3 regions of the Streptomyces sp. NPDC029836 genome follow, and region 2 is predicted to be linked to each of the others. Evidence: riboswitches for the same ligand, from Rfam matches in the RefSeq annotation. Region 2 holds a riboswitch; each other region holds the start of a gene.

Region 1 (10,158 bases), on a different contig from region 2:
ACCAGCTTCTCCGGGGCGTTGCGGCCCGTGATGACCACGTGCTGGGTCCCGGGCCGGTTCCGCAGCACCTCGATGACCTCCTCGACGTCGATCCAACCCCAGTGCATCGGGTAGGCGAACTCGTCGAGCACGTACAGCTTGTGGGTCTCGGCGGCCAGATCGCGCTTGACCTGCTCCCACCCCTCCTTGGCCGCCTGCTCGTTGTCGAGCTGGGCGTCGCGCTGGACCCAGGACCAGCCCTCGCCCATCTTGTGCCAGACGACGCTGCCGCCCTTGCCGGTCTCCCCGAGCGCCTTCAGCGCGTTCTCCTCGCCGACCTTCCACTTCGCCGACTTGACGAACTGGAACACCCCGATCGGCCAGCCCTGGTTCCAGGCGCGCAGCGCCAGCCCGAAGGCGGCCGTCGACTTGCCCTTGCCCGGGCCGGTGTGGACGAAGACGAGCGGCCGGTTGCGGCGCTGACGCGTCGTGAGCCCGTCGTCCGGAACGACGGACGGCTGTCCCTGGGGCATTACGCGACCCTCCTGTTGCTGCTGTGCCCGGCGCTGGACGCCACCGAGGTACGTACGTTCTTCACGAGCCCGGCCAGCGCGTCGGCCCGCAGCCCGTCGAGGGTGACCGACGGACCACCGAGGTCCGCGGCCAGCACCCCGGCCAGCCCCAGCCGGACCGGGCCGGCCTCGCAGTCCACGACGACCGAGGTGACCCCCTCCGCGCGCAGCAGCAGCGCGGCCCGCTCGGACAGCTCGCGGGGCGTCCCCCCGACCGAACCGCCGACGCCGCCGGACGAGGTGGCCCGGCCGTCGGTGACGACCACGAGCAGCGGTCGCCGCGAGGGATCGCGCAGCCGCTCGATCCGCAACACCTCACGCGCCTTCAACAGCCCGGCGGCCAGCGGGGTACGACCCCCGGTGGGCAGCCGCTCCAGCCGGGTCGCCGCGGCGTCCACGGAGGAGGTCGGAGGCAGCACCAGATCGGCAGCCGCGCCCCGGAAGGTGACCAGACCGACCTTGTCGCGGCGCTGGTAGGCGTCGAGCAGCAGCGACAGGACCGCACCCTTGACCGCGCTCATCCGCTGCCGGGCGGCCATCGAACCGGAGGCGTCGACCACGAACAGCACGAGGTTGCCCTCGCGGCCCTCCCGGGTCGCCTGCCGCAGGTCGTCCTTGCGGACCACCAGACCGGTGCCGCTGCGCCCGCGCGTCCGCTGGTGCGGGGCCGCGGCCTGCACGGTCGCCGCCAGGTGCAGCTTCGTCAGCTGCCCCCGGGGCCGCCGGGCGCCGGTGGTCCGGCCGTGCGCGGTACGGGCGCGCGAGCGCCGCCCGGCCGCGCCGCCCTCGCCGAGGCCGGGCACGCTGAGCATCCGGGTGCGGAACGGCTCGGAGGCCCGTACGGCGGCCTGCTCGGGCCCGTCCGGGCCGGCGTCGCCCCGCGCGGGCTGCGGCTCCGACGGCTGCTGCTCCGCCGGCTCGGCGTCGGGGGACCCGGGGTCCGCGGCGTCCTCGGGCGCGGGCGGAGCAGGCTCCCGCGACGGACCCGGACCCTCGTCCTGCGGGGGAGCGCCCCCGCCGTCGGGACCGCCGTCCGGACCGCCCTCGGGGCCGTCGTCGTCCGGGCCCCCGGGCTCCGGGTCGGGCTCGGGCTCCTGGTCCGGCTCCTCGTTGGGGAAGCGGTCCAGGATCTCGTCGAGCATGTCCTCGTCCAGGCCGGGCGCGTCGAACGGGTTGCGGCGGCGCCGGTGCGGGAGCGCCAGCAGGGCCGCCTGCCGGACGTCCTCCTTGCGCACGACCGTGCGCCCCGCCCACGCCGCCAGGGCGGTCGCCGTACGGGCCATCACGATGTCGGCGCGCATGCCGTCGACCTCGAAGCCGGCGCAGGTGGCGGCGATCCGCAGCAGCGCCGTGTCGTCCAGCACCACCTTCGGGAGCAGGGCCCGCGCGGCCACCACCCGGGCCCGGACCTCGCGCTCGTCCCCGGCCCAGCGGCCGGCGAAGCCCGCGGGATCGTCCTCGTACGCGAGCCGGCGGCGGACCACCTCGACGCGCAGGGCGGGTTCGCGGGACGCCGCGACCTCCACGGTCAGCCCGAACCGGTCCAGGAGCTGCGGGCGCAGCTCGCCCTCCTCGGGGTTCATGGTGCCGACGAGCAGGAACCGGGCGTCGTGGCGCACCGAGACGCCCTCGCGCTCCACGTACGAGGCGCCCATCGCGGCGGCGTCCAGCAGAACGTCCACGAGGTGGTCGTGCAGGAGGTTGACCTCGTCGACGTAGAGGATTCCCCGGTGCGCGTCGGCGAGCAGGCCCGGCTCGAAGGCCTTCACGCCCTCGGACAGGGCCCGTTCGATGTCGAGGGCGCCGACGAGCCGGTCCTCCGAGGCGCCGACCGGAAGCTCCACCATCCGCGCGGGACGGGCGCTGCCGGGTCCGGGCTCGTGCGGGCCGTCCGGGCAGGCCGCATCGGGGGCGGCGGGCGCGCACGAGAACCGGCAGCCGGGCACGACGTCCACCTGCGGCAGCAGCGCGGAGAGCGCGCGCACGGCGGTGGACTTGGCGGTCCCCTTCTCACCGCGCACGAGCACGCCGCCGACCGCCGGGCTGACGGCGTTCAGCAGGAGCGCCAACCGCAGGTCGTCCTGCCCGACCACCGCCGTGAACGGGAAGTGGGTGCTGCTCATCCGCTGATCACTCCTTCGAGTGGACTGTGCCGGTCGCCCGTCGCGCCGCGCCGGCCGTCGGCCATGGGGGTCTTGTGTTCCCGGTGCGTCCGGGGCCGGTCCCGGCGCGGGGCCGTCACGGCGCACCCGGCGGCAGGAACGGCAGCCCGTCCGGGACGCCCGACTCGACGAGCCGCAACAGCTCGGCGGTGTCGGCGTGTTCCTCGATCAGGTCGCCCAGCAGGTCGAGCTGTTCCTCGCGGAGCAGCCCGAACGAGGTGTCCGGGGCGGGCACGAACCGGCGCCCGGCGGCCGCGGCCACCTCGCGCAGGAAGGCCCGCCGGAAGCCGTCCGACTCCAGCGAGCCGTGCCAGTGGGTGCCCCACACGGCGCCGACGCGACAGCCGTCGAGGAACGGATCCCCGCCCAGCACCTCGGCCACGCCGTGGTGGATCTCGTACCCCTCGACGGGCTCGCCCAACGCCGAGCCGACCGGCCGGGCCAGGGTCTTCTCCCGGGCGAAGCGGACCCGTACGGGCAACAGCCCGAGGCCGTCCACCGCGCCGGCCTTCGACTCGACCTCGTCCTCGATGTGCTCGCCGAGCAGTTGGAAGCCGCCGCAGATGCCGAGCACCGGCCGACCCTCGGCGGCCCGCCGCAGCAGCGCGTCGGCGAGCCCCCGTTCCCGCAGCCAGGCGAGCGCCTTCACGGTGCCGCGCGTGCCCGGTACGACGACCAGGTCGGCGTCGGCCAGCTCCTCGGCCCGGTCCACGAACCGTACGACCACGCCCGGTTCGGCGGCGAGGGCGTCGACGTCGGTGAAGTTCGACATGAGCGGCACCGCGCACACCGCGACCCGCAGCACGTCCTCACCGACCGGCGGGGCCACCACGGACTCCCGCACGGTGCCGCGCAGCGACACCCGCAGCCCGTCCTCCTCGTCGATGCCCAGCCCGTGCCGGAACGGCAACACCCCGTACGTCGCCCGCCCGGTGAGCCCGCGCAGCATCTCCAGGCCGGGCTCCAGCAGGGATACGTCACCCCGGAACTTGTTGACCAGGTAGCCGGCGATCAGCGACTGGTCCTCGGGGGACAGCAGCGCGGTGGTCCCGAAGAAGGACGCGAACACGCCGCCCCGGTCGATGTCGCCGACCACGACGACGGGGAACCGCGCGGCCCGCGCGATGCCCATGTTCACGATGTCGGTCCGGCGCAGGTTGATCTCGGCCGGACTCCCCGCCCCCTCGCAGATCACGGCGTCATACGTGCCCCGCAGCTGCTCCAGGCAGTCCGTGACGACGCCGAGGAGCTGCTCCCGGTGACCGCCGGACACGGGCGACCCGGGGAGCCGGTCGGGGCCCGCCGTGCCGAAGAACCCGCGCGCGCTCATCTCGCCCACCGGCTTGCCGAGCAGCACGACCTGGCTGCTGCGGTCGCTGCCGGGCTTGAGCAGCACCGGGTTCATCAGGGCCGTCGGCTCCACCCGGGCCGCCTGGGCCTGCATGGCCTGGGCCCGGCCGATCTCGGCGCCCTCACGGGTCACGAACGAGTTCAGCGACATGTTCTGCGCCTTGAAGGGGGCCACCTTCACCCCCTGGCGGACCAGCCACCGGCAGATGCCCGCCGTGACCACGCTCTTGCCCGCGTCCGATGTGGTGCCGGCGACCAGCATTCCGCCGCCGCGCCTCGCGCCGCTCATCCGCGCCGCCCCTTCCGCCCGGTACGGGCCACCAGCAGCCGGGCCGCGACGCAGGCGCCCAGCGCCAGCCAGGTCACCCGCCGCGACAGGCGCACGGCCCGTTCGATGTCGGCGACCTCCACGGGCCGCCCGGTCTCCCCGTTGAGCACGGCGCGGTGCTCGGTCCGGCCGCCGTAGGACAGGGTTCCGCCGAGCCGGACGCCGAGCGCCCCCGCGAAGGAGGCCTCCACCGGTCCGGCGTTGGGGCTGGGGTGGGCGGCGGCGTCGGCGCGCCAGGCGCGGACGGCTCCCCGCCGGTCGGGACCGGCCACGACGGCGGCGAGCGCGGTCAAGCGGGCCCCGGGCCAGCCGGCCACGTCGTCGAGGCGGGCGGAGGCCCAGCCGTAGCGCAGGTGGCGGGGCGACTTGTGGCCCACCATGGCGTCCAGGGTGTTCACGGCGCGGAAGGCCAGCAGCCCGGGGACCCCGGCGACGGCTCCCCACACCAGTGCCCCGACGACCGCGTCGGAGGTGTTCTCGGCGACGGACTCCACGACGGCCCGGGCCATCTGCTGCCCGTCCAGGGACTGGGGGTCGCGGCCGCACAGGTGGGGCAGCCGCTCGCGGGCGACGTCGGTGTCCCCGACGGCGAGCGCCCCGCCGATGGCACGGGCCTCCCGCCCCAGCGAGGTGCCCCCGACGACGGCCCAGGTGGCCGCGGCGGTCAGGGCGACGCGGGCGGCCGCGGGCCGCGCGCGCACGGCGCGGGCGGCCAGTGCGCCGACGGCGGTCGCGCCTCCGGCGCACACCAGGGTGTGGAGGACGCCGCGGGCGCGGTCGTCGCGCCACAGGGCGCGTTCGACGGCGGCGGCGGCTCTCCCGAAGGCGGCCACGGGGTGCCCTCGGCGCGGATCCCCGAGGATCCGGTCGCCGATCAGGCCCGCCGTGGCGCCGTACGCGAAGACGCGATCGGCACGCATGGTGGCAGGTATGTCCTCACTCAGGGTCCGCGCCCTGGTTCGACGTGTCCGGCGGCGAGAGTTCCTGGCTCCCGGGGCGCGCACGGTGTGTGCGCCCCGGTGACAGTGGCGGGACCGCGCCGGATTCGCACCGGACTTCCTCTTCCATGCCGCCGTATTGGCTCGCGCAGTCCACCACGCACCGCGAACGCCCGTCAACTTGCCGTTGACCTGGGGCGGGTGCGGGACGGGGGGCGGGGCGGGGTGTGCGCCGGGGCATGCGAAAGCTCCCCCCGGAGACCGGAGGGAGCTTCGGACGCACCGTCTCAGGCGACGATCAGGTAGATCCCGTACGACACGGCGGCCGCGCAGAGCGCGAAGCAGGCGTAGGCACCGCTGCGGGCCATGACCGCGGCGCCACCGCGCTCGGTGGCGGCCTCGTGCTTGGACAGGCCCACCAGGCCCAGGGTGAACAGGGCCACGAGGGCGACCGTGGCGGTGAGGCTGACTCCGAAGACGGAGCCCAGTGATGCCCAGTCGATCTTCATACCGCTGATTCCTCTGTCGTTCTCGGGGTCAGACCGCCGCGGCCGGAGCCGCGGGGGTCGTGGTCGAGGCCGGGATGGTGGCCTTGAGGTCCTCGTCGGTCACGGCGGCGGTGGTACCGGCCGCGGCGGTGGTCGGCGGGACGGTGACGGCGGCCATGGCCGTGGTGACGACACCGGGCTCGTCCGTCGCGCCGGGGGTCTCCAGCTCGTTGACGTTGGTGTGGTCGACGACCTGACGGCGGGAGATGACCCAGATGGCGAAGCAGGAGGCGACCAGGAAGACCGTGACGGCGGCGATCCCGATGTCACCGGTGCGCATGACCAGTTCGGCGACGGACGCGACGAGCGCGGCGGCCGGCAGGGTCAGGCCCCAGGCGATGAACATGCGGGTGGCGGTGGACCAGCGGACCACGCCGCCCTTGCGTCCCAGGCCCGCACCCATGACGGCGCCGGAGCAGGCGTGGGTGGTGGAGAGGGAGAAACCGAGGGTGGAGGAGGCCAGGATGACGCTCGCGGCCGAGGTCTGGGCGGCGAAGCCCTGCTGCGGCTGGAGGTCGGTGAGGCCCTTGCCCATGGTGCGGATGATGCGCCAGCCGCCCAGGTAGGTGCCCATCGCGATGGCCAGACCGGCGGAGACGATGACCCAGACCGGCGGGTTGGCGCCGGCGGGCAGGGCGTTGCCGGCGATCAGCGCCAGGGTGATGATGCCCATCGTCTTCTGCGCGTCGTTGGTGCCGTGCGCGAGGGAGACGAGACCGGCCGAGGCGATCTGACCGGCGCGGTACCCCTTGGCGGAGGTCTTCTCGCCGACCTGGTTGCCCAGCTTGTACGTCAGCTTCGCGGCCAGCATGGCGGCCACACCGGCGACGAGCGGGGCGGCGATCGCGGGGATCAGCACCTTCGTCACGACGACGCTGCCGTTGACCGCGTCGAGGCCGGCGGAAGCGACCGCGGCGCCGATGAGGCCACCCATGAGGGCGTGGGAGGAGCTGGAGGGCAGTCCGACCAGCCAGGTGACGAGGTTCCAGAGGATCGCGCCGACCAGGGCGGCGTAGATCACCTCCGGCTGAATGCCTTCCTCGTTGACCAGGCCCTTGGAGATCGTCTTGGCGACCTCCACGGACATGAAAGCGCCGACGAGGTTCAGCACGGCGGACATGGCGACCGCGGTCTTGGGCTTGAGGGCGCCGGTCGAGATGGTGGTGGCCATCGCGTTGGCCGTGTCGTGGAAACCGTTCGTGAAGTCGAACACGAGAGCGGTGATGATCACGATCCCGAGGAGAAGCGTTATGTGCTCCATTTACCCAGGCTTCTGTTTGACGTCATTGGCTCGGCGACCGTAGGCAACCTGGATGAACGGAAGGTGAACTGAGTTGGGCGGTGCGGTGTCTCGGTGCGGGTCACGATCGGGACCTACCTCCCGGTTCCTCCGCGAATATAGCGATTCATGCACGTCAGAGCGGGGCGAACACGCCTCTTCCGGAAGGATTTCCGCCGGCGGTCCATGCCCGGCGGGGCGGTGAAGAGACTCAGATCACGCGCCGGGGCCCCCTCTCCGGCGCCCGTCGGATCCGCTCCGGCCACCGCCGCGACCGGGTTCCGGTGGAGTCCCGTTCGCGTTCCGGTCCTGCCGGACGACGGCGCGAAAGGATCACCTCCGGTGGCCCGCCCGCCGGTACGCCCCGAGACTGAAGGCGTGCGTACCGCGACAGCGACGGCAGCGGCCGTCACGACGACCCTGATCGGTGCCGGAGCAGCCGCGGTCGCGGCCGGCCGGTACGCCGCCGACGCCGCCCTGCGGCCCGAACCCGGGCGCCCGCTGCCCGGCGGGCCCCGGCTGAGCGTCCATTCCACCAGCGAGGGCCGGGTGACGCTCACCCGATCGCTCGCCTCCCTGCTCCCCGGCACCTGGGGCCTGTCCGCGCCCGGCGTGCACGCCGTGGTCGGCCCGGTCCTGCCCGACGTCCCGCACGAACCGGACGTCGTCGTGCGCGGCCTCCTCGCCGTCACCCACGGCAGCCTCGCCCCGCGCGCCCGGGTCACGCTCACCCCCCAGGTGCACCTGGGCAACCCGCGCACCGCCCTGGGCCTCGACCACGCCGACGTGGACGTGCCGGGCGAGCTCGGGGCGCTGCCCGCCTGGTTCGTGCCCGCCGCCCGGGACACCTGGGTCATCACCGTCCACGGGCTCGGCGCCGGCCGGGAGCACCCGATGGTGGTCATGCCGTTCCTGCACCGCCACCACCTCCCCGTCCTCGACCTCGCCTACCGCGGCGACCTCGGCGCCCCCGCCGCCCCGGACGGCCTCGGCCACCTCGGCGAATCGGAGTGGCGGGACCTGGACGCCGCCATCCGCTACGCCCTGCGCTACGGAGCCCGACGGGTCGTCCTGCACGGCTGGTCCACCGGGGCCACCATGGCCCTGCACGCCGTCGAACGCTCCGCCCTGGCCGACCGGATCTCCGGACTGGTGCTGGACTCGCCCGTCCTGGACTGGCGCACCACCCTGCGCGCCCTCGCCGCCGCCCGCGGCACCCCCGGCCCGCTGCTCCCCCTCGCGGTTCGGGCCGCCGAGGGCCGGGCGGGCCTGCGCGCCGACCGCCGTCCCCCGGGCGCGGACCCGGCGGCCCTGCGCGTCCCCGTACTGATCCTCCACGGGCCCGACGACACCCTCGCCCCCTGGGAGCCCTCCCGGCGACTGGCCGCCGCCCGCCCCGACCTGGTCACCCTGCACACCGTGCGGGGCGCCCCGCACGGGGCGATGTGGAACGTCGACCCCGCCGGGTACGAGGAGGCGCTGCGCCGCTTCCTCACCCCCCTCGTCTGACGGTCGGCCGGGCGTCGGTCACATGAGGGGGGTGCCGGACGAGACCCGTCGGGCGGATTGTCCCGGTTCATCCATCGCTTGACCTGTGGAAACGACCGGTTCCGTTTGGGCTTTCGGCCAGTGACGGGCGAGACTGCATCCGTGACGTCCCGAAAGCCTGATGAGCAGTTGGCTCGCGACTCCAGACTCCGACTCGTCTCCCCGCGCTCCGTCGCCACGGCGCGCAAGGCGGTGACCGACCGGCGAACCCGGCCGGCCCCCCGGCCACCGGCGGGAACCCCCGCCACGGCGGACCTGGCGAACCGGGCCCGCGCCTCCCTCGCCGACGCGGTACGGCTCGCCCGCTGGGCCGAGCTGAACCTCGGGGCGGGCGACGGCGGACGCCCCGCGACAGCGGGCGCGCTGCCCGCCTCCGACGTGGAACGGGCCGCCGCGGAACTGGGCCTGACGCACGGCCAGATCCGGGTCGGCTGGGACCGCGCCCGACTCTCCGGCCTCGTCGAGGTGCACGGCGGCCACGCCCGACCCGGCTGGCGCCTGCGCGCCTGGGACCGGGACGACACCGCCGTCCTGCGCGGCTGGGTGGCCCTCTTCGACGCCTGGTCCCTCGTCCACCCCGCCCCCGCCGACATCGCCCCCGGATCCGTCGCCGAGGTCGTCGAGGCGATGCCCCAGCTGCTGTCCCTCCTCCAGCTGTCGGCCGGTCCCGTCACCGTCCCCGACCTGCTGGACCTCCTCGACCAGCGCGTCACCGAACTGCGCGACGAGCGCTGCGAGGTGCCGTACGCGGGGGAGCCCGCCGGATCCCGGGAAGCGGCCGGCGAGGCCGCCCCCGCCGAGTCCCGGCCCCTGCCCCTCGCCCGGCTGCTGCGCTGGGCGCTCGGCGGCCTCGCCGCCGTCGACGCCGTCACCCTCGGCCCCGCCCGGGCCACCCTCACTCCGCTCGGCAGCTGGGCCGTCTGGGTCAAGCTGGAGCAGATCTGCGTCGCCGCGCAGAGCCCGGCCGGGAACATCGAGCAGTCCGCCGCCGCCATGCTCCACGGCTGCGCCCGGCTCACCCCGGGACCGGCCCGCGCCGAGTACCAGGCCTGGCTCGCCGCCCGGCCCGTCGGCCACGCCGTCAGCGAGCTGCTGCACGCGGCCCGGGGGGAGGACGCCCTCCTGCGCGGCCTGGCCTTCGAGGCGCTGCGCGTGGTCGGCGCCCCCGCCGAGCGCGAGGTCCGCGCCGCCGTACGCGAACCCGCCCTGCGCCCCTACGTCCTGCTGTGGCTCGCCGAGCACGACGGGGTCGACCCCGACGAGGCCCAGGACGTCCTGACCGCCGAGGAGTCGACCTGGCTCTGGGTGGACACGGCGGCCGCCATCGCCGACCACGGCGAGGCGGACCTGCTGGCCCGCCACCTCGACTCGGCCGTCCGCACGACCGTCCCCCGACTGCTCGACGAGGTCCGCGCGGTGGGGCACCCCCGCACCGTGCAGGTCCTGGTGGCGCT
Region 2 (10,158 bases):
GGCCATCACCAGCGCCATCGACAGGACCAGGCGCATCCACGTGCCGAGGCGGTTCAGCAGGATGCCGATGAGGCAGCCGACGCCCATGATGAGCGCGACGTTGGCGAGGGTGAAGCCGAAGCTGCGCAGGACGACGGTCCAGAAGTCGGAGTCGCCGAGCAGCTGCGTGTAGTTGGCCAGTCCCGCGAACGGGTACTTCCGCTGGATGAACTCGATCTTGTTGATGTCCTGGAAGGACAGGATCACGTTCTTGATCAGCGGATAGAGCAGCAGTGTCGCGAGGCTGAGCACCGCGGGCAGGACGAGCAGATACGGCGCCCACCCCGAGGGGAGCGACCTTCTCCCCCCGCGAGGCGACGGATGGCTGGGGCCGGTACCGGTGCCGGGCACCTTCGGCCGTCCGGCGGACTTCTGTGGTGCGTCCTGTGGAGCGCTGGTGGTCGCTCCCTGGGAGTGCACGGTCATGTCTGGGCTTCCTCGCGGTTGACTGTGGAGTCAAATGCGCGACCGGGGGTGCGGCAGGCGCTGCGGGGCGCCTGCCGCACCCCCCGGTGCGTTCACACTGCTGGCGGCTGCGGGTGTTGCGGTGTGTCAGGTGGTGCAGGCGGTACGGGTGCTGCGGTGCTGCGGTGCTGCGGGGGGGGGGGACTACCGGTTGATGCGGCTCGCGATTTCCTTGTCCGCGTCCGCGCCCGCCTTGGCGGCGTCCTCACCCTTCAGGACCTTGGTCATGAACTCCTTGATGGGGTTCGGCTCGGTCTCGACGTTCGCCCAGCCCGCGGTGACCGGCGTGATCTTGCCGGAGGCGGCGGCCTTGGCCATCGTCTCGGCGAAGGAGCCCGGGGCGGCGGCGAAGTTCGCGGCCGCCTGGTTCGGGAGCAGCGCGCCCTCGGTGACGGTGGCGTACTTGGTCATCTGGTCCTTGCCTGCGGCGAGGGCCAGCCACTCCTTGGCGAGCTCCTTGTTCTTGGAGCGCTCGGCGACGGCGAGGTTCGAGCCACCGAGGAAGACGGAGCCCGGCTTGTCGGCGGTCTTGCCCGGGATCGGGAAGTAACCGAAGTCGCCTTCCTTGCCCGCTTCCTTCAGGGCCTTCAGCGCGCCCTGGGCTTCCCAGCCGAGACCGATCCAGGACGAGACGCCGCCCTTGGGGATGATGTCGGTGGACTGCTGCGGGGTGGCCTCGTCCTTGTCCTTGGGGGCCGTGGAGAAGGACTGGAGCTTCTTGTAGAAGTCCATCGCGGACGCGGCCTGCGGGGTGGCCAGCTGGCCCTTCCACTTGCCGCCGTCCTTGACGGCGAGGTCGCCGCCCTCGTCCCAGACGAAGCCGGCGAGGACGTACCAGCTCTGGCCGGGCAGGTAGATCGGCTGCGAGGCCGGGTCCGCCGCCTTCAGCTTCTCCAGGCCGGCCACCCACTCGTCGCGGGTCTTCGGGACGGTGACGCCGGCCTTCTCGTAGGCCTTCTTGTCGTAGACGACGACGCGGTTGGCGGCGTACCACGGGGCGGCGTAGAGCTTGCCGTCGACCTCGGCGGAGGACGTCATGCCCTTCGACCAGGCGTCGGCGCCGAGCTTGGACTTGTCGCCCGACAGGTCGGCGAGGCCACCGGTGACGGCGTAGCCGACGGTCTGGGTGTTGCCGAGCTCAATGACGTCCGGCGGGGTGTTCTCGGAAAGGGCCGTGGTGACCTTCTCCTGGATGCCGGTCCACTTCTGCTCCTCGACCTTGACCGTGACACCGGGGTGCTTGGCCGAGAACTCCTTGTTGACCTCGTCGATCCAGGCCTTCGGTGCGGAACCGTCCATCACCCAGACGGTGATCTCCTTGGCCGCGCCACCCGATGCTTCGGTCTTCGCCTTGTCGTCGGCACCGTCGCCACACGCCGCGAGGCCGATAACCATGCCCGCGACTCCGACCGCCGCGATGAGCTTGCGCTTCACGCCACCCTCCTCAGGGATGCTGCCTGCAACTTCCCTCGCCCACCGCGGTGACGTACCAAGTACTGCCCGTGGGGCCGGGATCCGATCCAGATTGGTTTAGACCAGTAGCTGGAGCTTGGCCTAGACCTTTAGGGGTGTCAAGGGTCTAATGAGCGGGTGCTCGGTCCGTTATCGGACCGACACCTGGGGGAGGGAGGAGGCCTGTCCTCCCTCCCGTGTCACGATGTGACCGCACATATCGGAGGAGCCGGTGACGGCAGCGAAACTGGAGTCGGGAAGGCGGGCGGCGATGGCCACCGAAGGGGCGACCACGGAGCCGGAAGGCGGGGCAGTCACTCGGACGGCACGCGTGCCCAAGTACTACCGGCTCAAGCGGCACTTGCTCGACATGACCGAAACGCTCCCCCCCGGCACGCCGGTCCCGCCGGAGCGCACGCTCGCGGCCGAGTTCGACACCTCCCGGACCACCGTCCGGCAGGCCCTTCAGGAGCTCGTCGTCGAGGGCCGGCTGGAGAGGATCCAGGGCAAGGGCACCTTCGTCGCCAAGCCCAAGGTCTCCCAGCCGCTCCAACTCTCCTCGTACACGGAGGACATGCGGGCCCAGGGCCTGGAGCCGACGTCCCAGCTGCTCGACATCGGGTACGTGACGGCCGACGACACCCTCGCCGGCCTGCTCAAGATCTCCACCGGTGGACGGGTCCTGCGCATCGAGCGGCTGCGGCTCGCGAGCGGCGAGCCCATGGCCATCGAGACCACGCACCTGTCGGCCAAGCGCTTCCCCGCGCTGCGCCGTTCGCTCGTCAAGTACACCTCTCTTTACACGGCCCTCGCCGAGGTGTACGACGTCCGCCTCGCGGAGGCGGAGGAGACCATCGAGACCTCCCTGGCGACCCCTCGGGAGGCCGGACTGCTCGGCACGGACGTCGGACTGCCGATGCTGATGCTCTCGCGGCACTCGCTCGACGCCGACGGGGAACCGGTCGAATGGGTACGTTCGGTATATCGCGGCGACCGTTACAAGTTCGTTGCCCGTCTTCAGAGGCCCGCTTCGTGATCACCGGTTGACTCCCGTTCGATCCTCGGTGGACGCTCGTACCGCTATGCGGACGGGGGCTTACGTCCAGCGGTCAAGCCCCCGTAGATTCCCTGCGCTTCAGCAGATGATCGACGAGGGGACGAGGATCATGCCGGAACCGGACGCAACAGGGACAGACCGGACTCCACCACCGGGAGGTGCGGCGAGCCCGGGCGGCAGGCCCGACTCGCCCTCTCCGTCGGGCCGCCTCTCCCCTCAGCAAATCGCCGTGTGGGCGCTCGTGGCCCTGATCGGAGCCATCGGCTGGGGCGTGCTGGCCCTCTCGCGGGGCGAGGAGATCTCGGCCGCCTGGCTGCTCGCGGCCGCGCTGGGCTCGTACGCCATCGGCTACCGCTTCTACGCGCGCTTCATCTCGCGGCGCGTCCTGAGGGTCGACAAGACCCGGGCCACCCCCGCCGAACGCCTCGACAACGGTGTCGACTTCCATCCCACCGACCGTCGGGTGCTCTTCGGCCACCACTTCGCGGCCGTCGCCGGCGCGGGTCCGCTCGTCGGTCCCGTGCTCGCCGCGCAGATGGGCTACCTGCCGGGCACCATCTGGATCGTCGTCGGCGTCATCTTCGCCGGCGCCGTCCAGGACATGGTGACGCTGTTCTTCTCCACTCGCCGCGACGGCCGTTCGCTCGGCCAGATGGCCCGGGACGAGATAGGGCCGGTGGGCGGAGCCGCCGCCCTGGTCGCCGTGTTCGCCATCATGATCATCCTGCTGGCGGTGCTGGCCCTCGTCATCGTCAACGCCCTGGCGCACTCCCCCTGGGGCGTCTTCTCCATCGGCATGACCATCCCGATCGCCCTCTTCATGGGCGTGTACCTGCGCGTGCTGCGGCCGGGCCGGGTCACCGAGGTCTCCGCCATCGGCGTCGCGCTGCTGCTGCTCGCCATCGTCGCGGGCGGTTGGGTCGCCGAGTCCTCCTGGGCGGACACCTTCACCCTGGAGAAGGAGACGCTGGTCGTCTGGATGATCGCCTACGGCTTCGTCGCCTCGGTGCTGCCGGTGTGGTTGCTGCTCGCGCCCCGCGACTACCTGTCCACCTTCATGAAGGTCGGCACGATCGCGCTCATGGCGCTGGGCGTGGTCATCGCGATGCCGACGCTGCAGATGCCCTCGGTCACCGACTTCGCGGCACGGGGTGACGGACCGGTGTTCGCCGGCTCGATGTTCCCCTTCGTCTTCATCACCATCGCGTGCGGGGCCCTGTCCGGCTTCCACTCCCTGGTCGCCTCCGGCACCACCCCGAAGATGATCCAGAAGGAGACCCAGGTCCGGGTCATCGGCTACGGCGCCATGCTCACAGAGTCGTTCGTCGCCATCATGGCCGTCATCGCCGCCTGCATCATCGAGCCCGGCCTCTTCTTCGCCGTGAACTCGCCCCCCGGCGTCATCGGCACCACGGTCGAGACCGCCTCCGCGGCCGTCTCCAACTTCGGCTTCGCCATCAGCCCGGACGCCCTCGCGCAGGCCGCGAAGGACGTGGAGGAGAGCAGCCTGCTCTCCCGTACGGGTGGCGCGCCGACCTTCGCACTCGGAATGTCGGAGATCTTCTCGGCCGTCATAGGCGGCGCCGGCATGAAGGCGTTCTGGTACCACTTCGCCATCATGTTCGAGGCCCTGTTCATCCTGACCACGGTCGACGCGGGCACCCGCGTGGGCCGGTTCATGCTCCAGGACACCCTCGGCAACGTGAACAAGTCCTTCAAGGACGTCAGCTGGAAGCCGGGCGTGTGGCTCGCGAGCGCCGTCGTCGTCGGCGGCTGGGGCTACTTCCTGTGGGTCGGCGTCAAGGACCCGCTGGGCGGCATCAACCAGCTGTTCCCGCTGTTCGGCATCGCGAACCAGCTGCTCGCGGCGGTCGCGCTGGCCGTCTGCACGACCCTGCTGGTGAAGTCCGGGCGACTGAAGTGGGCCTGGGTCACCGGGGTCCCGCTGGCGTGGGACGTGGCCGTCACCCTCACCGCCAGCTACCAGAAGATCTTCTCCGAGGACGTCAAGGTCGGCTTCTTCGCCCAGCGCGACAAGTACCAGACGGGCATCGACGCCGACAAGGTGCTGCCGCCCGCCAAGACCATGGACGAGATGCACACCGTGGTCACCAACGCCACGGTCGACGGCGTCCTGTCGGTGCTGTTCGCGGTCCTCATCATCATCGTGCTGGTGGACGCGGGCCGGACCTGCTTCAGGGCGATCGCCCACCCCGAGTCGGTCCGCCTCTCCGAGGTCCCGTGGTCCGAGTCGAAGATCGTCGCCCCGGCCGGGCTCATCGCCACGGCCGAGGAGAAGGCCGAACTGGCGGCGGCCGGCCTCGACAGCGGCGGCGGCAAGGTCAAGGAGCCCGTCGCGTGAACACCGCGCGCGCGGTGGGCGGACTGCGGGAGGCGCTGGCGAAGGCCCGGTACTACGTACGGGAGTTCTCCGGCGAGGCGGCGTACGACCGCTACGTCGCCCACGCCCGGGCCCACGACCCGCAGGCCGGGGTCATGACCCGCCGCGCCTTCGAACGGGCCCGCACCGACGCCCGCGAGGCGGACCCCCGCGAGGGCTTCCGCTGCTGCTGAGCACCCCTGGGAAGGGCCCCGCCACCCCCGGCGGGGCCCTTCCGCGTGAGCGGGTCGCCCGGGCCCCGCGTCCGTCCCGCACACTCGACGCATGGACATGACGATCAGGGCGGCGCTCCCCGCCGAGTACGAAGAGTTGGGCGACATCACCGCGCTGGCCTACCTCGGGGACGGTCTGCTCGACGGCAACCCCGACGGCTCCTACGAGCGCGCGCTGCGCGACGTCGCCGGCCGCGCCGGGGAGGGCGAGGTGCTCGTCGCCGTGCTCGACGGGCGCCTGCTGGGCGGTGTGACGTTCGCCCCGCCGGGCAGCCCGCTCGCCGACATAGCCGGCCCCGGCGAGGCCGAGTTCCGGATGCTCGCGGTGGCCGCCGCCGGCCGGGGCAAGGGCGCCGGCGAGGCCCTCGTACGGGCCTGCGCCGAGCGGGCCAGGTCCCTTCCCGGAGTGACCCGGCTGGTGCTGTCCACCCAGCCGCAGATGCCGGCCGCGCACCGGCTGTACGGCCGGCTGGGCTTCGTCCGCACCCCCACCCGGGACTGGTCCCCGATGCCCACGGTGCCGCTGATCACCTACGCCCTGGAGCTGTACGCACCCGAGCAGTAGCCACCCCGACACAACATGTGGGGGCTACCGCAACGGGCCGCCCCCACATGTATGCTCATGCCTGCTGTCGCCGCAGGGGAATCCGGTGCGAATCCGGAACTGTCCCGCAACGGTATGAAGTGCACCCATTGGTGCGTCCGCAAGTCCGAGGACCTGCCGACAGCGCGCCCGGCTCGACCGAACCGGGTGCCGACACGTCCGGGCCTCGCGGTTGGGCCGGTGGACGCCACGCGGTGCACGTACCGCCTGCCCTGTCCGGGCCGGTGCGTGGCCTTCCCGCGTGCGCCCGCTCTCCCCGCCCCGTCGAAGACCGGGCCGAGTGAGGGAGAGCTCCCCCCGTGACCATCGCGCCCGCCGCACCGCGCGCCGAGTCCGCCCAGTCCGCCAACGAGGCCGCGCTCGCGCCCGAGGGCCCGGGGACCGCACTGCTGCGCACCCTCACCGAACTCACCGCCGACCTGCCCGACACGGACCCCGGCCGGGTCGCCGCCGCCGCCCTGCGCGGCCGCAGCTCCGTCGCCGACGAGGCCGAACTGCGCGGGCTGGCCACCGAGGCCGCGGCCGGTCTGATCTCCGAGGACCCGGCGTACTCCCGCCTCGCCGCCCGGCTGTTGACCCTCGCCGTCGCCGACGAGGCCGCGGGCCAGGGCTCCTCCTCGTTCGCCGGGTCCGTCGCCGTCGGCCACCGCGAGGGCCTGATCGCCGACCGCACGGCCGCGTTCGTCGCGGCCCACGCCGCCCGGCTGAACTCGCTGGTCGAGCACGCCCTCGCCGAGGGCGCCGACGACCGCTTCGGCTTCTTCGGCCTGCGCACCCTGCACAGCCGCTACCTGCTGCGCCACCCGATCACCCGCCAGGTCATCGAGACCCCGCAGTACTTCATGCTGCGCGTCGCCTGCGGTCTCGCCGCGGACGACAGCGTCCAGGCCGTCGAGGAAGTGGCCTCGCTCTACCGGCTGATGAGCCGCCTCGACTACCTGCCGTCCTCCCCCACGCTCTTCAACTCCGGCACCCGGCACCCGCAGATGTCCTCCTGCTACCTGCTGGACTCCCCGCTGGACGAGCTGGACTCGATCTACGACCGCTACCACCAGGTCGCCCGCCTGTCCAAGCACGCCGGCGGCATCGGCCTGTCGTACTCCCGCATCCGCGCCCGCGGTTCCCTGATCCGCGGCACCAACGGCCACTCCAACGGCATCGTCCCGTTCCTGAAGACCCTCGACGCCTCCGTCGCCGCGGTGAACCAGGGCGGCCGGCGCAAGGGCGCCGCCGCCGTCTACCTGGAGACCTGGCACGCGGACATCGAGGAGTTCCTGGAGCTGCGCGACAACACCGGTGAGGACCAGCGCCGCACGCACAACCTGAACCTCGCGCACTGGGTGCCGGACGAGTTCATGCGCCGGGTGAACTCCGACGGCCAGTGGTCGCTGTTCTCCCCCGCCGACGTCCCCGAACTCGTGGACCTGTGGGGCGACGCCTTCGACGCCGCCTACCGCAAGGCCGAGGCGGACGGCCTGGCCCGCAAGACCATGCCCGCCCGCGACCTGTACGGCCGGATGATGCGCACCCTCGCGCAGACCGGCCAGGGCTGGATGACCTTCAAGGACGCCTCCAACCGCACGGCGAACCAGACCGCCGAGCCGGGCTCGGTCGTCCACTCCTCGAACCTGTGCACCGAGATCATCGAGGTCACCGACGACGGCGAGACGGCCGTCTGCAACCTCGGCTCGATCAACATGGGCGCCTTCGTCGTGCGGGGGGCCGACGGCGGGGAGATCGACTGGGAGCGCCTGGACGAGACCGTCCGCACGGCCGTGACCTTCCTCGACCGCGTGGTGGACATCAACTTCTACCCGACCGAGCAGGCCGGGCGCTCCAACGCCCGCTGGCGTCCGGTGGGTCTGGGCGCGATGGGCCTCCAGGACGTCTTCTTTCAGCTGAAGCTGCCCTTCGACTCCCCCGAGGCGAAGGCGCTGTCCACGAAGCTCTCCGAGCGCATCATGCTCGCCGCGTACGAGGCCTCCTGCGACCTCGCCGAGCGCAGCGGCCCGCTCCCGGCCTGGGAGAAGACCCGTACCGCCCGCGGTGTCCTGCACCCGGACCACTACGACGTCGAGCTGAACTGGCCCGAGCGCTGGGACGCCCTGCGCGCCCGCGTCGCGAAGACCGGCATGCGCAACTCGCTGCTCCTGGCCATCGCGCCCACGGCGACGATCGCCTCGATCGCGGGCGTGTACGAATGCATCGAGCCGCAGGTCTCCAACCTTTTCAAGCGCGAGACCCTCAGCGGTGAGTTCCTCCAGGTCAACGCGTACCTGGTGAGCGAGCTGAAGCGGCTCGGCGTGTGGGACGCGCAGACCCGCGAGGCGCTGCGCGAGTCCAGCGGCTCCGTGCAGGGCTTCGGCTGGATCCCGGCCGAGGTGCGCGAGCTGTACCGGACCGCGTGGGAGATCCCGCAGCGCGGGCTGATCGACATGGCGGCCGCCCGTACGCCGTTCCTCGACCAGTCCCAGTCGCTGAACCTGTTCCTGGAGACGCCGACCATCGGCAAGCTCAGCTCGATGTACTCGTACGCCTGGAAGCAGGGCCTGAAGACCACGTACTACCTGCGCTCGCGCCCGGCAACGAAGATCGCCCGCGCCGCGCAGGCCGCCGCCCCCGCGGCGCTCCCGCAGGCCGTGACCGACGCGGAGGCGCTGGCCTGCTCCCTTGAGAACCCCGAATCGTGCGAGGCCTGCCAGTGAGCACCACCGACAAGAAGAAGAACCTGCTGGACCCGGGCTTCGAGCTGACGCTCCGCCCGATGCGCTACCCGGACTTCTACGAGCGCTACCGGGACGCGATCAAGAACACCTGGACCGTCGAGGAGGTCGACCTCCACTCGGACGTCGCGGACCTCGCGAAGCTGACGCCCGGTGAGCAGCACATGATCGGCCGGCTGGTCGCGTTCTTCGCGACGGGCGACTCGATCGTCTCGAACAACCTCGTGCTGACGCTGTACAAGCACATCAACTCCCCGGAGGCGCGGCTGTACCTGTCGCGCCAGCTGTTCGAGGAGGCCGTGCACGTCCAGTTCTACCTGACGCTGCTCGACACCTACCTGCCCGACCCGGACGACCGCGCCGCCGCGTTCGACGCGGTCGAGGAGATCCCCTCGATCCGCGAGAAGGCGCAGTTCTGCTTCAAGTGGATCAACGAGGTCGAGAAGCTGGACCAGTTGGAGACGCGGGCCGACCGCCGTCGTTTCCTGCTGAACCTGATCTGCTTCGCGGCGTGCATCGAGGGCCTGTTCTTCTACGGCGCCTTCGCGTACGTGTACTGGTTCCGTTCGCGGGGCCTGCTGCACGGTCTGGCGACGGGCACCAACTGGGTGTTCCGCGACGAGACGATGCACATGAACTTCGCCTTCGAGGTCGTGGACACCGTCCGCAAGGAGGAGCCGGAGCTCTTCGACGACGCCCTCCAGCAGCAGGTCACCGACATGCTGAAGGAGGCCGTGGAGGCGGAGCTGCAGTTCGGTCGTGACCTGTGCGGCGACGGTCTGCCGGGCATGAACACCGAGTCGATGCGCGAGTACCTGGAGTGCGTCGCGGACCAGCGTCTGGTGCGCCTCGGGTTCCCCGCGGTGTACGGCTCGCAGAACCCGTTCTCGTTCATGGAGCTCCAGGGCGTCCAGGAGCTGACGAACTTCTTCGAGCGCCGCCCGTCGGCCTACCAGGTCGCGGTCGAGGGCACGGTCGACCTGGACGAGGACTTCTAGTACGGCCGCGCACCCCCGCTGTGACGGGAGCCGGGACGCGAGGCGATCGCGTCCCGGCTCCTTCGCGTTCCGGGGCGGGGAGGGCGTCGGCGGCGCTCAGTGGGCGAGGCGCCCCCGGCGCCGGACGAGGGGCCGTCGGCCGGGCCGGACCGGGGCCGGTGTCCGTCCGCCCGCCTTCTGGCGCGGCAGCCACACGACCCGGTGCTC
Region 3 (10,158 bases), on a different contig from region 2:
GCCGACGGGGATCTCCTCCGGGCTCATGAGGGTCCGGGCGGCCAGGTCCGCGGCGATCAGGAACGCCGCCCCCAGGAGCGCGGCGGCGGGCAGCGCCCGCCGGTGGTCGGCCCCCACGAGCAGCCGCACCACGTGCGGCATGATCAGCCCGACGAAGCCGATCTGTCCGCTGACCGCGACGATCGTGCCGATCATCAGGGCCACCAGCGTGAACAGGGCGCCGCGGAAGCGGTGCACGTCCAGCCCGAGGGCCGCGGCCGCTTCCTCACCGGCCAGCAGGAGGTTCAGGGGACGGCAGAGGCCGAGCAGGACGGCCGTCCCGATCAGGACCGTACCGACCGGGATCCACACCGTCGTCCACGTGGTGCCGGCCAGGCCGCCGAGCATCCAGCGCAGGGCGGACTGCGTCTTGTGCGGATCGTTCGAGGTGACGATCAGGAAGCTCGCCACCGCCGACAGCACCTCGGCCGTCGCCACGCCCGCCAGGACCAGTCGTACCGTCGTCATCCGGCCGCCCGAGCGGGCGAGGAAGTAGACGGCGACCAGGGCGGCCAGCGCCCCGCAGAACGCCGCGATCGGCAGGGTGAACAGGCCGAACAGGCTCAGGTTCAGCACCACGACGAGCACGGCCCCTACCGAGGCCCCCGAGGACACCCCCAACAGCATCGGGTCGGCCAGCGGGTTGCGGACCAGCGCCTGCAACGCCATCCCGGCCACCGACAGGCCGGCGCCCACCACGCCGGCCAACAGCACCCGGGGCAACCGGACATCGACGACGATCGTCTCGCGCACCGGGGTCCACGTCGGCTCGACGAGAGCCGGGGCCACTTGGTGCAGCAGGATGCCCCACACCTGACCGGCGGGCACGCCGATCGAGCCGACCGCGATCCCGGCCGTCGCGGTGCCCGCCACCAGAACGCCCAGGAGCGCCAGCACGATCGGATAGGGCGCCCCCGCCCGCCGCCCCCGGACCGCCGCGGCCGGCGGGCGGACGCCCGCCTCCGCGGCCGGCCCGGACGCCACGGCCTTCACCCCGGTCACTGGACCCGGCCCGGGTGGAGCTGACGCGCCAGCGACTCCACGGCCGCCGGCATCCGCACACCGAGCACGGTGGACGACAGTGGCAACACCGCGAAGCGCTGGTTCTTGATCGCCGGTACCTCCTTCAGCGCCGGGTGCGCGAGCAGGAACTTCTTCTTGTCCTCGACCGATTGGTCGCCGTAGTCGTAGATCACGATGGCCTCGGGCGCGCGCTGCGCCACCTGCTCGAACGACACGTCACCGAAGGCCTTGTCGAGGTCGGCGAAGAGGTTCACCCCGCCGGCCCGACGCATCATCTCGTTGCCGATGCCCTTGCCGCCCGCGGTGAAGGCCGTCTTGTCGCCGCTGTCGTACACGAAGAGCTTGACCGGCGGCACGCCCGCGAGCTGCGACTCGACGCGGTCGAGGACCCCGTGCAGCTTCGTCACCTGCTGTTCGCCCCGCTCGGGCACCCCGAAGATCTTCGCGACGGTGCGGATCTCCGCGTCCATCGCGGCCGCGTCGACCGGACCGGTCGGGCACTCCTCGCTGTTGAGGTGCGTGTTGATCCCGACCTTGGTGAAGGCGGCGCGGCTACGGCCCTCCTTCTCGGCGAAGGTCGTAGACCATCCTCCGTAGACGAGGTCCGGTTCGGCCTGCAACAGGACCTCGAAGGAGGGGTATTCCTTCGACAGGACCTTCACGCTGTCGTACGCGCCCTGGTACTCGGGGAGGATCCGGTCGTCGAGGTAGCCGGTGCCGACCATCGACTTCTCCAGGCCGAGCGCCAGCATGATCTCGGTCGCGTGCTGGTTCAGCGAGACGGCCCGCTGAGGCGGACGCCGGTAGGTGGTCTTCACCCCGCAGTTGTCCACCGTGACGGGGAAACCCTTCACGGGCGCGGCCGACGAGGGGCCGGCGGCGGGCGCGCCGCCGCCTCCGCAGCCGGATACGAGTAGGGCCGCGGCGAGTGCGGGGAGCAGGGTCTTCGGGAGGTTGCGGGGCATGGGTGGGTCCTCTCACCGCGGATGGAACGGATGGTCTTCGACGCCGAGTGGGCCCCGTGGCACGACGGTTCGGGGTCCGGGCGTCGGACGTCGGGCGTCAGGCGTCAGGTCGCCACGTCTCGGGTTCGGTCGACGGCCCGAGGGGATCGCGGACGCGGCCCGTACGTCGGCGGGGGAGCGTGAGGAAGGCCACTCGTGTGCCGGGGGTCGGGAGCGTCGCGGTGACCGGGGACGGCAGGTGCCGTCCGGGGTGCGGGTGCCGCGTCTGCCACTGTTCGGTCGCCACCGCCGGCCTCTCGTCCCTGCCGGGCGGGCTGGCTGCGTGGCGATGCACTCCCGTGCACGGTCGAGCCGTGGGGGAGCTGCTGACGGCCACACCGTAGTCCGCGACGGCGTTCCTCGTGTACATGACTGCGCGCCAGGTGTTCCGACTCGCCCGGTGGTTGCCGGGCCTACGGTTGCGGGTCAGCGCCGGATTTCGACCGGCTTCCCCTGGTGCTGAGTACTTATCAGCCGGAGTGCAACACGACCCGGCCCGGGGCGTCAAGCCCGCGGGTGTCCCACCGTCGCCGCCGGCCGGCCGTGCGCGCCGCACGGCTGGCGATCTCCCGGTCACTCGGGTACCGTCCAGGGCCGCCACGTGCGCGAACGCGCCGCGCGGACCGCGCGCGGCAGCTCAGGAGCACCCGGTGGAGGCGGCTCGTACGCCGGATGCGCGTACGTCGGACACCCGGACGCCGGACACCCGGACGTCGGACACCCGGACGTCGGACACCCGTACGTCGGACACCCGGACGCCGGACACCCGTACGTCGAACAGGAGGGCCGGAACGCACCTGCGACGTTCCGGCCCCCGCTCGGGCCCACGCCCGCTGCTCGTCCCTCCGTACGACGGCGGGCAACCGCCGTCCCCGCCCGATGCGAGGTGTCAAACCGTACCGGCGGCGGTGGCGGCGACGGCAGCCCGGTGGACGTGCACCGATCGCTCCAGTTCCCGGACGACCTCGGCGGCGGAGGGCATCCGCCGCGCCTCGTCCCGCAGCCGCCCGGCGGCCTCGCGGTACGACGGGTCCGTGAGCAGGTCCTCGACGGCTCCGGCGACGTTCTCCGTCGTGTCGTCCTCCGGCAGCACCAGCCGGCCCGCCCCGTGCGCGGAGATCCGCGCGCCGTGCTCCTCCAGGCCCGGCATGCTCGGTACGAACACCTGGGGGACGCCGTTCGCCAGGCAGCTCAGAGTGGTGTTCCCGCCCCCGTGGTGGACCACCAGGTCACAGGTCGCGGCGAGGACGTCCACCGGGAGCCAGCCCGCGCGGCCGCCTGCCGGGAGCGTCGGCTCCAACGCGCGGGCCACGGCCTCCGGGGTCGCCACCAGCAGCTCCACGTCCAGCGACCCGACCTTTTCCACCAGGCCGCGCAACGGCTCGAAATGATCGCTCGGCGTCACCCGACTACCCGCGCTGACCAGCACGCGCGGCCGTCTCCCCTTGGTGTACATCCACGGCTCCAACGGAACCTGTGTGCTGTAGGCGATGTGACGCAGCGACAGCGCCGGGGGCGCGGTGAGGGGGCGCAGGCTCGGCGGCAGGACGCTGAGGGAGAAGTCCGGGGCGGGTGGCGCCTGGAGGCCGAGCGCCTCCAGTTCCGGAGCGAGTTCGGACTGCGCCCCGAGGTCGACGGAGAGCGGTTCGCCGATGTCGATCGCGAACCGCACCCAGGGCACGCCGGCGTGGTGGGCCGCGAGGGGGCCCGCGTAGGTCAGCACGTTCGAGACGACCAGGTCGGGCCGCCAGCGGTCCACGAGATCGATCAGGCCGGGCAGTGAACTCGCCGCCAGCCGGCCGAACATGCGGCCGATCGCGATGTTGCGCTCCGGTCCGTTCGCCGGCGTCGGGACGAGACGGCCCTGCCGGTCGTGCCGGCAGTCCTCGATGGTCCGCGGGGTGACGGGGACGGCCGGGATCCCCGAGCTGACGATGGCGGGCATCGTCACCTCGGGCCCGGTCATGATCACTTCGTGGCCCGCGTTGCGGGCCGCCTGGGCCAGCGGGATGTTGGGGAAGATCGTGCCGGCGCCGTTTCCGCCTACGAACAGTATTTTCATGACCGGATGCTCCGGCACGGATCTGGAACTCCGCTCGAAAGTGCGCACGCGCGCCGGCCGCCACCTCTCGGCCGGCCCGACCCTGCGCCCGTGTCCGGAACTCGACGTTCGTTCCAACGAATCTCCATCCGGATGGCGAAGAGTCGCGGCACAGGCGGGAGCCGATCCTCGCCGGACACGAGAGACACGAGAGAGAGGAACCTCAGTGCAGCGCAAGTGGAAGCTGACGGGCGGAGCAGTCGGTTCGTTGGGCCTCGCCCTGACCGCGATGTTGGCCGCGCCCGGTACCGCCGCCGCGACCGGGTCGCCCGCGGTCACGACGACCAGCACCCTCCCGTACGTCTGCCAGACCCGGCTCTCCGGTGAGTGGATACCGGTCGAGTACAGCCGTAACTTCACCACCACGGCGCCGGCCAAGGTCGCCCCGTTCCACACCTTCAAGGTCACGTTCGACTCGGCGCCGATCAAGGCCATCGCCGACTACAACAAGCTGCTGAACACCATCTCGTTCAACTACAAGGTGCCCGCCAACGCCACCGTCCTCAGCTACAAGTTGACCGGCGGCAGCAACCTCGGCACGGCCAACCAGTGGGTCGAGCGGACCGGCAACGACCTGCGCGTGAAGTCGGACGGCGAGTGGGCCGGCGGCGTCGAGTTCGACTTCCCGAACCTCGAAGTCACCCTGCGCGCCCCGGGCAGCGGCACCCTCACCACGGGCGCCGGCGGCTCCAGCTTCACCGACACGGCGTTCGGCTGGGACCGTCTCCAGCCGACCACCAACGAGTGGGACCCCTTCCAGTGCTACGCCGACCCGGCGCAGCCCGTCACGTTCTCGACCACCAAGGTCAAGTTCTGACCGGAGTGCGGACGGGGGCGATCCGGGCCGGCCGGAGGACACCGGCCGGCCCGGACGTCACCATCAGGCCAGGTCGAACCGGTCGAGGTTCATGACCTTGTCCCAGGCGGACACGAAGTCCTTCACGAACTTCGCCTTCGCGTCGTCGCTCGCGTAGACCTCCGCGAGCGCCCGCAGCTCGGAGTTCGAGCCGAACACGAGGTCGGCGCGCGTGCCGGTCCACTTGACCTCGCCGGTGGCCGCGTCGCGACCCTCGAAGGCGTTGCCGTCCCCGGCGACGGCCGACCACGTCGTGCCCAGGTCGAGCAGGTTGACGAAGAAGTCGTTCGTCAGCGTCCCGGGCGTCGTGGTGAGGACCCCGTGCCGTGACTGCTGGTGGTTCGCGCCGAGCACGCGCAGACCACCGACGAGCACCGTCATCTCGGGGGCGCTCAGGTTCAGCAGGTTGGCCCGGTCGATGAGCAGGTACTCGGCCGGCAGACGGTTGCCCTTGCCGAGGTAGTTGCGGAAACCGTCGGCGGCGGGCTCCATCGCCGCGAACGACTCGACGTCGGTCTGCTCCTGTGAGGCGTCCACGCGACCCGGCGCGAACGGGACCTCGACATCGAAACCGGCGTCCTTCGCGGCCTGCTCGACCGCGGCCGCGCCCGCGAGGACGATCAGGTCCGCGACCGAAACCCGCTTGTTCCCGGACGCGGCCGAGTTGAACTCCTCCTGGATCGACGTCAGGGTGCGCAGCACCGTCGCCAGCTGGTCCGGGTCGTTGGCCTCCCACCCGTTCTGCGGCTGGAGCCGCACGCGCGCGCCGTTGGCGCCGCCGCGCTTGTCACTGCCGCGGAACGACGCGGCCGAGGCCCACGCGACGGAGACCAGCTGGGACACCGACAGGTCCGAGCCGAGGATCCGCGCCTTGAGGGCGGCGACGTCGTCGGCGTCGACGAGCTCGTGCGTCAGCGCCGGGAGGGGGTCCTGCCACAGCAGCGTCTCGGTCGGGACCTCCGGGCCGAGGTAGCGCACGAGCGGGCCCATGTCGCGGTGGGTGAGCTTGTACCAGGCGCGGGCGAAGGCGTCCGCGAACTCCGCCGGGTTCTCGTGGAAGCGGCGGGAGATCTGCTCGTAGGCCGGGTCGAAGCGCAGCGAGAGGTCCGTCGTCAGCATCGTCGGCGCGTGGGTCTTCGACGGGTCGTGGGCATCGGGCACGGTGCCCACGCCGGCGCCGTCCTTCGGACGCCACTGGTGCGCGCCGGCCGGGCTCTTGAACAGCTCCCACTCGTAGCCGAAGAGGATGTCGAAGAAGCTGTTGTCCCAGGTGATCGGGGTGTCGGTCCAGATGCCCTCCAGACCACTGGTGATCGCGTCGCCACCCTTGCCGGTGCCGTACGAGTTCTTCCAGCCGAAGCCCTGCTGCTCCATCGGCGCGGCCTCGGGGTCGTCGCCGACGCTCTCCGCCGGGCCGGCGCCGTGGGTCTTGCCGAAGGTGTGACCGCCCGCGATCAGGGCGACCGTCTCCTCGTCGTTCATCGCCATCCGACGGAACGTCTCGCGGATGTCGCGGGCCGCGGCTATCGGGTCGGGATTGCCGTTCGGGCCTTCCGGGTTGACGTAGATGAGGCCCATCTGGACCGCGCCGAGCGGGTTCTCCAGCTCGCGGTCGCCGGTGTAGCGCTCGTCGTCGAGCCAGTTGGTCTCCGGGCCCCAGTAGACGTCCTCGTCGGGCTCCCAGACGTCGGCCCGGCCGCCGGCGAAGCCGAAGGTCTCGAAGCCCATCTGCTCCAGCGCGACGTTGCCGGTCAGGATCATGAGGTCGGCCCAGGAGAGGTTCTGGCCGTACTTCTTCTTGACGGGCCACAGCAGGCGGCGGGCCTTGTCCAGGTTCACGTTGTCCGGCCAGCTGTTGAGCGGCGCGAAGCGCTGCTGACCGGCGCCGGCGCCGCCGCGACCGTCGCTGATGCGGTAGGTGCCCGCGCTGTGCCAGGCCATCCGGATCATGAAGGGGCCGTAGTGGCCGAAGTCGGCGGGCCACCAGTCCTGCGAGGTCGTCAGTACCTCGGCGATGTCCCGCTTGACGGCCGGCAGGTCGAGGGAGGTGAACGCCTCGGCGTAGTCGAACTCCTCGCCGAGCGGGTTGGCCACCGCCGGGTTCTTCGCGAGGATCTTCAGGTTGAGGCGTTCGGGCCACCACTGGTGGTTACCGCCGCCCTGCGTCGGGTGCGCGGCGCGCTCGTGCGCGACCGGACAACCTCCACCGCCCCCGTCCTTCGCGTCTACGACGATTGCGTCATGGTTCTCAGACATGGGAATCCTTCCGGACCGGATCACGGTGCTCAGGAACTGCATGTATGCGGAACAGTCGGGGCACAGGGCGCGGGCCCCGGTCGAGCCCGTCGGTGTGGCCTCTCCTGCCGCGCTGGAATCGTCCTGCCCCTTGGCTGTCAATGAATCCGATCCTACGATGGACTCAGTCCAAGTCAAGAAGAACACCAAGCTCCGTGCCACGGGTTCCCGGCCTCCGCCGGCGGTCCTCCGGGAACCCTCCGCCCGACCGAACAGGGTGATGCCATGAGTGACCTGCTGGATCGACTGCGAGGGCGTGGCTGGAGGATGACCGCGCAGCGGCGCGTGGTCGCGGAGGTCCTCGACGGCGAGCACGTGCACCTCACGGCCGACGAGGTGCACGCCCGTGCCGTAAGGAAGTTGCCGGAGATCTCCCGGGCGACGGTCTACAACGCCCTCGGCGAGCTGGTCTCCCTCGGCGAGGTCGCCGAAGTCTCCACCGACGGCCGCGCCAAGCGCTACGACCCGAACGCTCACCACCCCCACCAGCACCTGATCTGCACCGGCTGCGGCCTGATCCGCGACGTCCACCCGGCCGGCGACCCCCTCGCCGGCCTGCCGGACGGGGAACGGTTCGGCTTCGCGGTCGCCGAAGTCGAGGTCACCTATCGGGGGCTCTGCCCGACCTGCGCCGGCTGAGGCGCCACGCCCCCGGCGTTCCCGCACCGCCCGCCGCGCTTCCGCCGTCCCGGAACCGCTCCGAGTCCCGTACCGACCGCCCCGCGCGCCACCGTAGCCACCCGGCCGCCCCCGCCCGCTTCCGCCGTCCCCGGACCGGTGTGCCGGCCGGGGAGGCTCGCGGACCACTCGGCGCCCCGCACGACCGTCGCCGGCCCAGCGACGATGACGGCCGGAACCGTCCTGCCGACCGTACTGCCCACCGCCCCAAGGGTGTTCGGGCACGCCGCCCCCTTCGTGGCGGTCGCGTCCGGCTGCGCGGTGTTCCGGACCGCCCACCACACCGCCGTCATGCCCGGCGTCCCCGCGGACCTCACGACGGCGGCCCCTTCCGCGTTGCGCAGGATGCTTCGTCCGGTCACAGAGTGGTGGAGACCACTTGTCCCCGGGTTTGAGTCGTTCTAGCCTCCTCCAAGTTGTGCATGACGAAACAGGCGTTGCGCACTGTGCAACGCATCGCACTCTCTCCCGGGGACCGCCCATGAAGCTCCGCTCCCGCATAGCCGTACCCCTCGCCGCCCTCGCCCTGACCGGAATCACCGCGCTGACGTCCACCGCCTGCGCACCCCAGACCTCCGGCGCCACGTCCTCGAAGGACGAGACGTCCGGCACCCTGCGCGTCTGGCTCTTCCAGGAGGTCAACAACGAGCCGAAGAAGAAGGTCGTCGACGGCGCCGTCGCCGCCTTCAGCGGGCAGCATTCCGGCGTGAAGGTGGAGGTCGAGTACATCCCGGTCGAGACCCGCGCCCAGCGCGTCAAGGCCGCGTTCAACGACCCGAAGAGCGCCCCCGACCTGATCGAGTACGGCAACACCGACACCGCCGGTTACGTCAAGGACGGTGGACTCGCCGACATCAGCGCGGAGTTCGCCGCTTGGCCGGAGGCCAAGGACACCGACGGCACGGCCGCCCGGTCGGTCACCGTCGGCGGCAAGGTGTACGGCGCGCCGCTCTTCGTCGGCGTGCGCGCCCTGTACTACCGCACCGACGTCTTCACCGAACTGGGACTGGCGCCGCCGAAGACCCAGGACGAACTGGTCGCCACGGCCAAGCAGATCCGCAAGGCGAAGCCCGAGCTGTACGGGCTGGCCGTCGGCGGCGCCTACACCTACGGAGCCATGCCCTTCATCTGGGCCAACGGCGGTGAACTCGCCGAGGAGAGCGGCGGCACGTTCAAATCGACGATCAACAGCGACGCCGCCCGCAAGGGCATCGAGACGTACACCTCCCTCTTCGGCGACGACAACTGTCCCGCCGCCAAGTGCGCCGCGATGGGCGGCAACGCCACCGTCACCGCCTTCGCCTCCGGCAACGCGGCGATGGCCATCGGCGGCGACTTCAGCCACCAGGCCGTCGAAGCGGGCACGGTGAAGGGCAAGTACGCCGTCGTCCCGCTGCCCGGAGTCAAGGAGGGCGAGATCGCCCCGGCCTTCGCCGGCGGCAACAACATCGGCATGCTCAAGAGCAGTTCGCACCGCACCCTCGCCGTCGACCTGATGAAGCGGTTCGCCGCCAAGGACACCCAGCGCCAACTCTTCGACGCCATGGGCTTCCTGCCCACCTACACCGACGTCCGCGCCGAGGTGGCGCGCAAGGACCCGTTCGTCGAGCCGTTCGTACGGACCCTCACGGCGGGCACCAAGTTCGTGCCGGCCTCCCCGGGCTGGGGACAGATCGACGCCTCGACCGTCCTGCCGACGATGTTCCAGGAGGTCGTCAGCGGCAAGAAGGACGTACCCGCCGCCGCCGGGGACGCGGCGAAGAAGATGGACGCGGCCTTCTCCAGCGCCGGCTGACCGGCCCGCCGACATGACGCACGAAGCAACCGTCCTCGCGCCGCCCGCCACCTCCCCGAAGACCGCGTCGGCGCCCGCGCCCCGAGCCCCGCGCACTCGCGGCGGCGGGCGCCACGGCAGCCGCTGGACCCCCTGGTTCTACCTCGCCCCCGCCCTGCTCGTCCTCGCCGCCCTGCTGGTCTACCCGATCTACCAACTCGGCCTCATCTCCTTCCTCGAGTACACCCAGGCCCAGGTCAGCGGTGGTGAACCGACCACCTTCAAGGGGTTCGGCAACTACCGGACCCTCTTCGCCGATCCGCAGTTCTGGCAGGTCCTGCTCGCGACCGTCGTGTTCGCCGCCACGTGCGTGGTCACCACCCTCGCC

The links. Region 2 has a riboswitch for cobalamin ahead of ACZ4XJ_RS18255 (ribonucleoside-diphosphate reductase subunit alpha). Riboswitches for the same ligand answer to the same signal wherever they lie in the genome.
Region 1: it holds a riboswitch for cobalamin, as region 2 does, so the genes downstream of both, ACZ4XJ_RS06060 (cobalamin biosynthesis protein) here and ACZ4XJ_RS18255 (ribonucleoside-diphosphate reductase subunit alpha) in region 2, are expected to answer to the same signal.
Region 3: it holds a riboswitch for cobalamin, as region 2 does, so the genes downstream of both, ACZ4XJ_RS03465 (ABC transporter substrate-binding protein) here and ACZ4XJ_RS18255 (ribonucleoside-diphosphate reductase subunit alpha) in region 2, are expected to answer to the same signal.

What each region holds. Positions count from the first base shown of each region.
Region 1 covers NZ_JBVHZI010000002.1:55,007-65,164, reverse strand. Annotated here, with positions in the region: gene cobO (cob(I)yrinic acid a,c-diamide adenosyltransferase) at 1-512, opposite strand, end outside; gene ACZ4XJ_RS06070 (putative cobaltochelatase) at 512-2,674, opposite strand; gene ACZ4XJ_RS06065 (cobyric acid synthase) at 2,790-4,352, opposite strand; gene ACZ4XJ_RS06060 (cobalamin biosynthesis protein) at 4,349-5,311, opposite strand; cobalamin riboswitch at 5,348-5,502, opposite strand; gene ACZ4XJ_RS06055 (hypothetical protein) at 5,617-5,838, opposite strand; gene ACZ4XJ_RS06050 (inorganic phosphate transporter) at 5,867-7,138, opposite strand; gene ACZ4XJ_RS06045 (alpha/beta hydrolase) at 7,535-8,665, shown strand; gene ACZ4XJ_RS06040 (hypothetical protein) at 8,897-10,158, shown strand, end outside.
Region 2 covers NZ_JBVHZI010000005.1:382,572-392,729, reverse strand. Annotated here, with positions in the region: gene ACZ4XJ_RS18285 (carbohydrate ABC transporter permease) at 1-465, opposite strand, end outside; gene ACZ4XJ_RS18280 (extracellular solute-binding protein) at 649-1,938, opposite strand; gene ACZ4XJ_RS18275 (GntR family transcriptional regulator) at 2,228-2,992, shown strand; gene ACZ4XJ_RS18270 (carbon starvation CstA family protein) at 3,123-5,375, shown strand; gene ACZ4XJ_RS18265 (YbdD/YjiX family protein) at 5,390-5,587, shown strand; gene ACZ4XJ_RS18260 (GNAT family N-acetyltransferase) at 5,679-6,191, shown strand; cobalamin riboswitch at 6,243-6,366, shown strand; gene ACZ4XJ_RS18255 (ribonucleoside-diphosphate reductase subunit alpha) at 6,530-8,935, shown strand; gene ACZ4XJ_RS18250 (ribonucleotide-diphosphate reductase subunit beta) at 8,932-9,951, shown strand; gene ACZ4XJ_RS18245 (hypothetical protein) at 10,048-10,158, opposite strand, start outside.
Region 3 covers NZ_JBVHZI010000001.1:720,254-730,411, reverse strand. Annotated here, with positions in the region: gene ACZ4XJ_RS03470 (FecCD family ABC transporter permease) at 1-1,023, opposite strand, end outside; gene ACZ4XJ_RS03465 (ABC transporter substrate-binding protein) at 1,038-2,027, opposite strand; cobalamin riboswitch at 2,432-2,559, opposite strand; gene ACZ4XJ_RS03460 (glycosyltransferase) at 2,956-4,128, opposite strand; gene ACZ4XJ_RS03455 (hypothetical protein) at 4,334-4,984, shown strand; gene katG (catalase/peroxidase HPI) at 5,048-7,279, opposite strand; gene ACZ4XJ_RS03445 (Fur family transcriptional regulator) at 7,544-7,957, shown strand; gene ACZ4XJ_RS03440 (extracellular solute-binding protein) at 8,478-9,791, shown strand; gene ACZ4XJ_RS03435 (carbohydrate ABC transporter permease) at 9,805-10,158, shown strand, end outside.